Regions from separate parts of the Pseudonocardia yunnanensis genome, predicted to be linked through region 2. Evidence: riboswitches for the same ligand, from Rfam matches in the RefSeq annotation. Region 2 holds a riboswitch; the other holds the start of a gene.
The links. Region 2 has a riboswitch for thiamine pyrophosphate ahead of thiO (glycine oxidase ThiO). Riboswitches for the same ligand answer to the same signal wherever they lie in the genome.
Positions count from the first base shown of each region.

Region 1: it holds a riboswitch for thiamine pyrophosphate, as region 2 does, so the genes downstream of both, ABD743_RS21840 (ABC transporter substrate-binding protein) here and thiO (glycine oxidase ThiO) in region 2, are expected to answer to the same signal.

Region 1 covers NZ_BAAAUS010000024.1:54,541-58,948, reverse strand. The annotation lists gene ABD743_RS21850 (ROK family protein) at 1-841, shown strand, start outside; gene ABD743_RS21845 (styrene oxide isomerase) at 875-1,351, opposite strand; TPP riboswitch at 1,651-1,763, shown strand; gene ABD743_RS21840 (ABC transporter substrate-binding protein) at 1,755-2,792, shown strand; gene ABD743_RS21835 (ABC transporter permease) at 2,789-3,577, shown strand; gene ABD743_RS21830 (ABC transporter ATP-binding protein) at 3,570-4,337, shown strand; gene ABD743_RS21825 (hypothetical protein) at 4,378-4,408, shown strand, end outside.
Region 2 covers NZ_BAAAUS010000052.1:34,695-39,102, forward strand. The annotation lists gene thiG (thiazole synthase) at 1-339, opposite strand, end outside; gene thiS (sulfur carrier protein ThiS) at 342-542, opposite strand; gene thiO (glycine oxidase ThiO) at 520-1,710, opposite strand; TPP riboswitch at 1,702-1,809, opposite strand; gene thiE (thiamine phosphate synthase) at 1,857-2,525, shown strand; gene ABD743_RS38115 (hypothetical protein) at 2,551-3,507, opposite strand; gene ABD743_RS38120 (DUF3159 domain-containing protein) at 3,807-4,408, opposite strand, start outside.

The DNA.
Region 1 (4,408 bases), on a different contig from region 2:
CGGGCGCCACAGCTGGAACCTGCACCACCGCACCCGCACGCCGGGCGAGGTGATCACCCACGTCGCCGAGTCGGCTCAGCTGCTCTCCGAGGAGCTGGCCGTCACGGCCCAGGGGGTGGGGGTGTCGGTGCCGGGTGTGGTCCGCAGTGACGACGGTTTCGTGCACGAGGCGCCCAACCTCGGCTGGCGTGACGTCGCACTGGGCCGCAGGCTCGGCGCGGTGCTGAAGGTCCCCGTGCAGGTGGCGAACGACGCCGAGCTCGGGGCCCTCGCCGAGCACGTCCGTGGGGACGCACGTGACGTCGACGACCTGGTCTACATCTCCGCCGACAAGGGGGTGGGCGGCGGCGTGATCTCCGCGGGCCGTCCCCTGCGCGGCACCCGCGGCTATGTCGGCGAGATCGGGCACCTCGTCGTCCGGCCCGGCGGGCGGCCCTGCTACTGCGGGTCCCGCGGTTGCTGGGAGACGGAGGTGGGGGAGGCGGCGCTGTGCCGGGCGCTCGGGCTCCCCGAGGACGCCCCCCGCGGCGTGGTGGTGGCGGAGCTCCGGTCACTCGAGGGCGCCGAGCAGCCCGGCAGGCTCGACGACTTCGCGACATGGCTCGCCACGGGGCTGATCACGGTGGTGAACATGATGGCGCCCGAGCTGGTGGTGCTCGGTGACCTGTTCACGGCGCTGCCCCCGGCCGTGGTCGCGAAGGTCCGGACGATGGTGCACGAGCGCAGCCTCGTGAGCCGCGCGGTGGGAGGCACGCGGATCGAGACGAGCCCCCTCGGCCGTGACGCGAAGCTGGTCGGCGCTGCCGAACTGGCCTTCGAACCGGTCCTCGTAGCGGTCTGAGCGGCGGCGCGGTCCGCGATCCAACGGCCAGGTTCACGCCACTCGACGGGCCGGCGTCGAATCCTGTTCCCCGCCGGACTTCTCCGCAGTGGGCGCCTTCCGGCCGAGCCCGAACAGGGTCAGCACCGCGGAAACGATGATCGAGATGGCGATGCTCAGGAATCCGGCCCCGACGAGTTTCTCCTGCCACGGCTTTCCGGTGTGGCCCGCCGACGAGATCGGATTCGCGGCGGCGGTGCCGAGCGCCGCGCCGAGGGTGGTGAACAACCAGTTGCCGTACGTGCCGTAGAGAGCTGACGCTCGGGCCGCCTGGTCTGCCCGCCGCGGCAGTTTGACGTAGCCCCAGACAGCGCCGAGCGCGATCAGGAAGGTGCCGTTCATCACGCCCTCCAGATGCGCGGACACTCCCATTCGCATGTTCTTGAAACGGCGCTCGAGAAGGCCGGTCACCAGCCCGATGAGAAAGAGGAACATGCCGTGCCACATCATTCGCCGGTCACCTGACTGCATGTAGGTCTCCTCGTGAAGATCAGAGTGTGGTGTGGTCGATCACGACTCGATGAAGCGAGAGTCGTCCGGGCCGACACGACTCGGCGGCCCGGCGCCACGGTCGCGGCGGTCGGGCGCATGACGACGCTGATCAGTTGCGGCGCCCCTCCGCCGTGCCGATGCGCGGTGGCCGACCTGAGGACGAACGTACCGGCAGAGATCGGGCCCGGGGTGGGGTCGATGCCACAACCGAGAACCTGGCCGGACGAACCACCCGGGATGGGCGTCGTATGCGTGAATCTTCGGCGCCGCGTATCATCCCGGAGACCCGCGGGAGCCCACGATCCGAGGCTGAGAGGGCGGCAGGACCGGCCGCCGACCGTTCGAACCTGACCCGGTTAATTCCGGCGTAGGGAGGAACCTCGTGATCGGCGTACGTTCGCAACGGATCTCCGTCGTCCTGGCAGCCGTGCTCCTGCTCGTGCTGGCCGGGTGCGCAGGCGGCGCCGGGGGAGCGGGCGGGACCGGTGGCGAGCAGACGATCCGGGTCGCTCTGGACTGGACACCCAACACCAACCACACCGGTCTCTACGTGGCGCAGCAGGAGGGCTGGTTCCGCGACGCCGGGCTGGACGTGCAGTTCCTCCCGTACAACAACACCTCGCCCGACACGCTCGTCTCGTCGGGAGCAGCGGACTTCGGCATCAGCTTCCAGGACTCGTTCACCTTCTCGAAGGCGGCAGGCGCGGACATCACCTCCGTGATGGCGGTGCTGCAGCACTGGGCCACGCGGATCGCGGTGAAGGCCGACCGGGCCGACATCACCTCCCCGAAGGATCTCGACGGCAAGACCTACGGCGGGTTCGGCGGGCCGGGGGAGGAGCCCAAGATGCAGGCCGTCATCCGCGACGCCGGGGGCAAGGGCGACTTCACGACGGTGGTCCTCGGCACCTCCGCGTACGAGGCGCTCTACGCCGGGCAGGTCGACTTCACCGAGCCGTTCATGGCCTGGGAGGGCATCGAGGCAGAGCTGCACGGCCAGCCGCTCAAGACCTTCGCCTACACCGACTACGGCTTCCCCGACGCCTACAACGTGCTGCTGATCGGCAACAGCCCCTGGCTGCATGCCCACCCCGACCTGGCCGCGAAGTTCGTGCAGGCGGCGCAGCGCGGCTACCAGCTCGGCGCGGACGACCCGGCCAAGGCCGCCCAACTGTTGATGGACGCCAACCCGGGCGTGTTCACCGAGCCGGAGCTCGTCATGCGCAGCCAGCAGATGCTCGCCGACCAGTTTCTCCGTGACGCGTCCGGCAAGGTGGGTGAGCAGACGCTGGACGAGTGGTCGGGCTTCTCGGGGTGGGTGTTCGACTCCGGCGTGCTCACCGGGCCGGACGGGAAGCCGGTCACCCAGCGGCCGGACTTCTCGACCTGGTTCACCAACCAGTACCTGGCGAAGCCATGAGCGCACCACGCACGGGCGGACGGCGCACGGCCTCGGCCGTCGTACCGTCGCTCGTCCTCGTCGCGCTCGGGCTCATCGCCTGGCAGTGGTACGTCACGGCCGCAGGCGTCAGGCCACAGGTGCTGCCCTCGCCGCTGCGCGTCGCCACGCAGGGCTGGGCGTTCCGCGAGCAGCTGTGGGAGAACACGCTGCCGACGCTGCAGGTCACGGCGGTCGGGTTCGGGGTGTCGCTGGCGGTGGGCTGGGCTCTGGCGATCGCCGTGGACTTCTCCCCGTGGTTGCGACGCGCGCTCACCCCGCTCCTGGTGGCGTCCCAGACGCTGCCGATCATCGCGATCGCGCCGCTGCTGATCATCTGGTTCGGGTTCGGCCTGCTGCCGAAGGTGCTGGTGATCGCACTCGTGACGTTCTTCCCGATCGCCGTCGGGCTGATCGAGGGGTTTGCCGCCACCGACCGGCAGGCCACCAACCTGCTGCGCAGCATGGGCGCGTCGCGCTGGAAGCAGTTCCGCTACGTGCGCCTGCCCGGGGCGATGCCGTCGTTCTTCACGGCGCTGCGGATCGGCATCACCTACGCCGTGACCGGAGCGATCTTCGCCGAGTACGTCGGTGCGACGGCCGGGCTCGGGATCTTCATGAGCCTGCAGAAGAACTCCTTCCGCACGGATCTCGTGCTCGCGGCGGTGGTGGTGACGGCGCTGCTGTCCATCGCGCTGTTCGTCCTCACCTACGTCGTGCAACGGCTGGTGATCCCGTGGCACGGGAAGGAGCGTCGTCATGCCTGAGGGCGGCCACGAGACCAAGCTGGTGCTCGACGATCTCCGGAAGGCCTACCCGGGGCTCCCGGTGCTCGGCGGGGTGACCTTCGACGTGGCGCCCGGTGAGTTCGTTTCCGTGATCGGGCCGAGCGGCTGCGGCAAGTCCACGCTGTTCAACGTGATCGCGGGCCTGGAACGGCCCGACTCCGGCCGGGTCCTCGTCGACGGCGAAGACGCCACCGGCCGCGTCGACCCCTTCGCGTACATGCCCCAGCAGGATCTGCTCTTCCCGTGGCGGACCGTCCTGGACAACACGACGCTGGGTCTGGAGGTGGCCGGGATGTCCCGGCGGGCCGCCCGGGAGCGGGCCCGGCCGCTCTTCGCCGAGTTCGGCCTGTCCGGGTTCGAGTCGGCCCACCCGTACGAGCTGTCCGGCGGGATGCGCCAGCGGGCCGCCTTGCTGCGCACGGTGGTGCAGGACCGCGCGGTGCTGCTGCTCGACGAGCCGTTCGGTGCGCTGGATTCGCTCACCCGCACCGACATGCAGACCTGGCTCGACGACGTGCGCACGCGATTCGGCTGGACGGTGCTGCTGATCACCCACGACATCCGGGAGGCGGTGTTCCTCTCCGACCGTGTGCTGGTGCTCGGGCCGCGGCCCACGCACGTGCGGCGCGAGGTGAGCGTCGACCTGCCCCGGCCGCGCGAGATCGGGCTGATCACCTCTCCGCAATTCGCGGCGATCGAGGAGGAACTGCTCACGGTGCTGCGGAACGGTTCCCGGTGACCGTGCTCGCGGCTGTCGTGAGTGCTCGTAGCATGCGTCTGTGCGACTGACCCGCAGCGCCCGCAAGCACG
Region 2 (4,408 bases):
GGCCACGACCTCGAGCTTCACGAGGTCGGTCTCGAGCGCCTCGCGCGCCAGCCGGGCGGTCAGCACGGCCTCCGCGGCGGTGCGGCACCCCGCGGTGTTGGGCAGCACCTCGATGTCGAGGCGGCGCAGCAGGTCGAGCACCCCCGTGCCGGTGGCCGCGTCGATCCGCCGCATCGCCACGGTGGTCAACGCGGTGCCGGACGCGATGAGCGCCCGCTCCAGGATCTCCAGGTTCGAGGCGCCACCGGTGCCCATGATCAGCCGGGAGGAGATCTTCCGCCCGCCGATCACCAGGACCTCGTTCTCGACGGACGAGCTCGTCACTGAGTCTCCGATCATCGTCATCCTCCCTGCACCGCCGTCAGCACCTCGATCCGAGCGCCCTCGGCGAGCGGCGTGGCTGCCCAGTCGGCCCTCGGGACGACCTCGCCGTTCACCGCCACCGCCACGCCGGTGCTCGGCGCGCCCAGCGACGCGAGGGCGTCGAGCACGCTCGCGCCCGTGCCGAGCTCGCGCTGTTCACCGTTGATCCACACGTGCACGTGCAACCTCCTCGGGGTACCGATGGCCTCGGCCTGCGCTGGGCGCGGCGCCGTTGACGCGCGCCGGATCGGCGGGGCGCATCGCATCAGGCACGGGACGGCCGTGCAGCAGCTGCAGCACGGCATCGGCAGTGACCGGTGCAAGCAGCATCCCGTTGCGGTGGTGGCCGGTGGCGACGAGCAGTCCCTCCGGGCCGAGCGCGCCAACCAGCGGCAGGTTGTCGGGGCTGCCGGGGCGCAGCCCGGCGGCGCTCTCGACCAGCGCGTACTCGGCGATGCCGGGGAGCACGCGCTCGGCGTCGCGCAGCAGGTCACGGACGCCGCCGACCGTGACCTCGGTGTCGAAGCCGGTCTCGGCCTGGGTGGCGCCGATGACGAGACCGCCCCCGTCCCGCGGCACGGCGTAGACGGGGCGTCCGTCCACGAGGGCCCGCACGGTGCGGCTCGGGGGCGGGAACGCCCCGGTGCGGTGTGCCAGCCGCAGGATCTCGCCCTTGACCGGGCGCACCAGGCCGTCGAGGACCGGGTGCAACGCGCCGGAGTGGGCGCCCGCGCAGACGATGACGACGTCGGATTCCAGGTCGCCGGCGTCGGTCCGCACGCCGGTGACGCGCGTCCCGTCGTCGAGGACGGCGCGCGCGGTGCTCTCCACGAAGGTCGCCCCGGCCCGCTCGGCGGCCGTCCGCAGCGCGGCGAGCAGCATGCGGTTGTCGACCGCCAGATCGCCGGGCACGGACAGGCCACCGCGGACGTCAGGCCCCAGCGCGGGCTCCAGGCGGCGCAGCTCCCGGCCGGACAGGCGCTCGACCGCGCGGCCGAGCCGGGCGAGGTAGCCCGCCAACGTGTCCAGCTCGGCGCGGTCGCCCGACCCCGTGGCCACCACCACGGTGCCCTCGGTGCGCAGTCCGGCCGACTGGCCGGCCGCCGCACCGAGCTCCTCGGCGAAGCCCGGCCAGCGCCGCACGGACTCCACGCCGAGCTCCAGCAGATCCTCTTCGCCGGGCCAGGCCTCGGTGACCGGCGCGAGCATGCCGCCTGCCACCCAGGACGCCCCGGACGCGGGCGCAGGATCGACCACGGTGACCCGCAGCCCCGCCGACGCAGCGCGCCATGCGCAGGACAGGCCGATCACACCTGCACCGATGAATGCCAACCGTGAGTTCGTCATCTCCCCGCTCCCTGCGCCGGCATGACCCGGATCAGGTTCGACGGTCGGGATCTCCAGATCCCCTCTCAGCCCGTGAACCGGGCTCCCGTGCGTCACCTTCGCTTCACAGTACGCGCCGGGTACGCAGCCGCGTAGGGTCGGTACCCATGCCCGGATTCGACGGAGACGCGCTGCGCGCGCGACTGGCCGACGCCCGCCTCTACCTCTGCACCGACGCGCGGCGGCGCACCGGCGACCTCGCGGAGTTCGCCGACGCCGCGCTCGCCGGCGGCGTCGACATCGTGCAGCTACGTGACAAGGGCGCGGACGGCGCCCTGGAGGCTCGGGAGGAACTTGCCGCGCTGGAGGTGCTCGCCGCGGCGTGCGCCCGGCACGGGGCGCTGCTCGCGGTGAACGACCGGGCCGACGTGGCGCTCGCCGCCGGCGCCGACGTGCTGCATCTCGGACAGGACGACCTTCCCGTCGAGTGGGCACGCAAGATCGTGGGTGACGAGGTTGTCGTCGGACGCTCGTCGCACAGCGCAGAGGAGACCGCGGCGGCCGCGGAGGAGGCGGGCGTGGACTACTTCTGCGTCGGCCCCTGCTGGCCCACGCCGACAAAGCCGGGACGCCCGGCACCCGGTCTCGACCTCGTGCGCACCGTTGCCGGCCGGTCGCCGTCGCGGCCGTGGTTCGCCATCGGTGGCATCGACCACGACCGGCTCGACGAGGTGCTGGCCGCCGGCGCCGACCGGATCGTCGTGGTGCGGGCGATCACGCAGGCCGAGGACCCTCGGGCAGCCGCGGCGGCCCTCGCCGCCCGGGTCCGCGCCTGACCGTCCCACGTCGGGCGGCCGGGGCTCACTGCACCTGAGCCTGCCCCTGAGCCCCCGGCACCGGGACGAGCGGCGTCGGCACAGCGCGCCCGGCGGCATTGCCTGCGCCACCACTGTCGGAACCACTCCCGCCGGAACCGCCGCTTCCGGAGCCGCCACTCCGGGAACCGTCGCTGCCGGAGCCGTTGCTGTCCGACCGGTCGTTGCTCGAGCCGCCGTTCCCGGTACCGCCGGTCGCGCCCGAACCCTGGGTCGGAACATCGGCGCGGGAGGTGGGATTTCCGCCGGAGTCCTGGGCCGTCGACGGGTTTGCGCCACTCTCCGGGGTGCCCGTCGACCTGGTGCTGTCGCTGGTGCTCGGCTCGGTGGTGGTGGGCTCGGACGACCTCGACGGCTCCGACCTCGTGGACGGCTCGACCGTCTCGTCGTGCTTGCTCGGGCTCTCGTGCCTGCCCTCGAACACCCGCCCGACGGACGTCCCGGACTCCCCCGAGGTGAGGGTGGAGCCCTTGGCCCACTCGACACCGGTGACGGCGAGCATGCTCAGCGCGAAGATCAGCACGGTCGCCGCCGACCACAGCACGAAACGGCGCCGTGAGATCCGCGCCGGCGGCACGGCGGGCTCGACGCGCAGTTTCGTGGTCGCCCCTTCCGGCGAGATGCGCGGCATCGGCATGGTGACCTCGGCGGCCAGCTCCGCCGCCAGGGCCGGGCCGGGGACAGCCGCACCAGCGGGGGCGTTCTCGGAACCCCGCCGGGGCACCCGGACCCGCGCCACCAACCGATCGCGCGTGCGGTCGAGCGACTGCTGGTAGACCGCGGTCGCCACGGTGCTGGCGACCGACCCCAGCGCGGCGCCTGCCACCGTGCCCTCCGCACCGAAGAACGACCCGAGAACAGCGCTCGTCGCGGCTGCACCAGCCCCGGCGATCACCTTGTTGATCGTCAGCCCGACGGCGGTGGCATTCGGCTGCGTCTGCACCGCCGTCTGCTGGTCCGCCGTCGTAGCGGTGGTCGGGACGATCCGGGAAGGTCCGGGCTGCGGGGACCGGGGCGAGGGGATCCGGTTCTGGGGCGGCTGGTTCCCGGGAGCGCGCGGCGCCGGTATCCGTGGAGCAGGGCTGTGGCGCCCGCCGTTGCGGGATTGGTCAGGACGTGGGGCGCTGGGGAACTGCTGCATGGCTCCTGTGGACGATCACGTCTTCGGGCGGTCGGGGTACCGGATCTTCAACGCACGATGGTTCCGGATCGCTCCAGACGATCAACGTCGGGTGAGATCGTTCACGTTGCCGAGCGGGAGCCGGCATCTCCTTCGGCCGGATGGCGCAGACCACGGTGGCCCTCCGGCAGGGCCGAACGGAGCACCGGCCAGGACAGCGCCACGCACAGCGCCACGAGCGGCCAGGTGAGCACCGCTCGCGCGATGCCCAGGGGCACGACGGCGTCGGCCACGTACAACGGCAGGAAAACAGCCAGGCGCACCAGGTACTGGCCGACCCACAGCCAGCTGGCCCGCTGGTAGCCCCGTAGCAGGTCGGGGTCACGCCGCCAGCGGGTGCGCTGGCCGAGCAGAGTGCCCACGACCACACCGAGCAGCGGCCACCTGATCACGATCGACACCGCCCAGGCGAGCGCGCTCGCCGCGTTGGACACGATCTGGACGAGGAAGAAGTCGATCGCCCGGCCGGTGTAGAGCGCCACGAGCGCCGCCACCGCCACTCCGAGCAGGCCGAACAGCACGGCCCGCGGCTGCTTGCCACCGGCCAGCCGGACCACGGCGATGACGACCGCTGTGAGCAGCGCCGCACCCGCCGCCCACGCGATGGGGGACGTCCAGGCCGCGGCGTCGGCAAGAGTGAAGACGAGGACGAACCCGACAACCG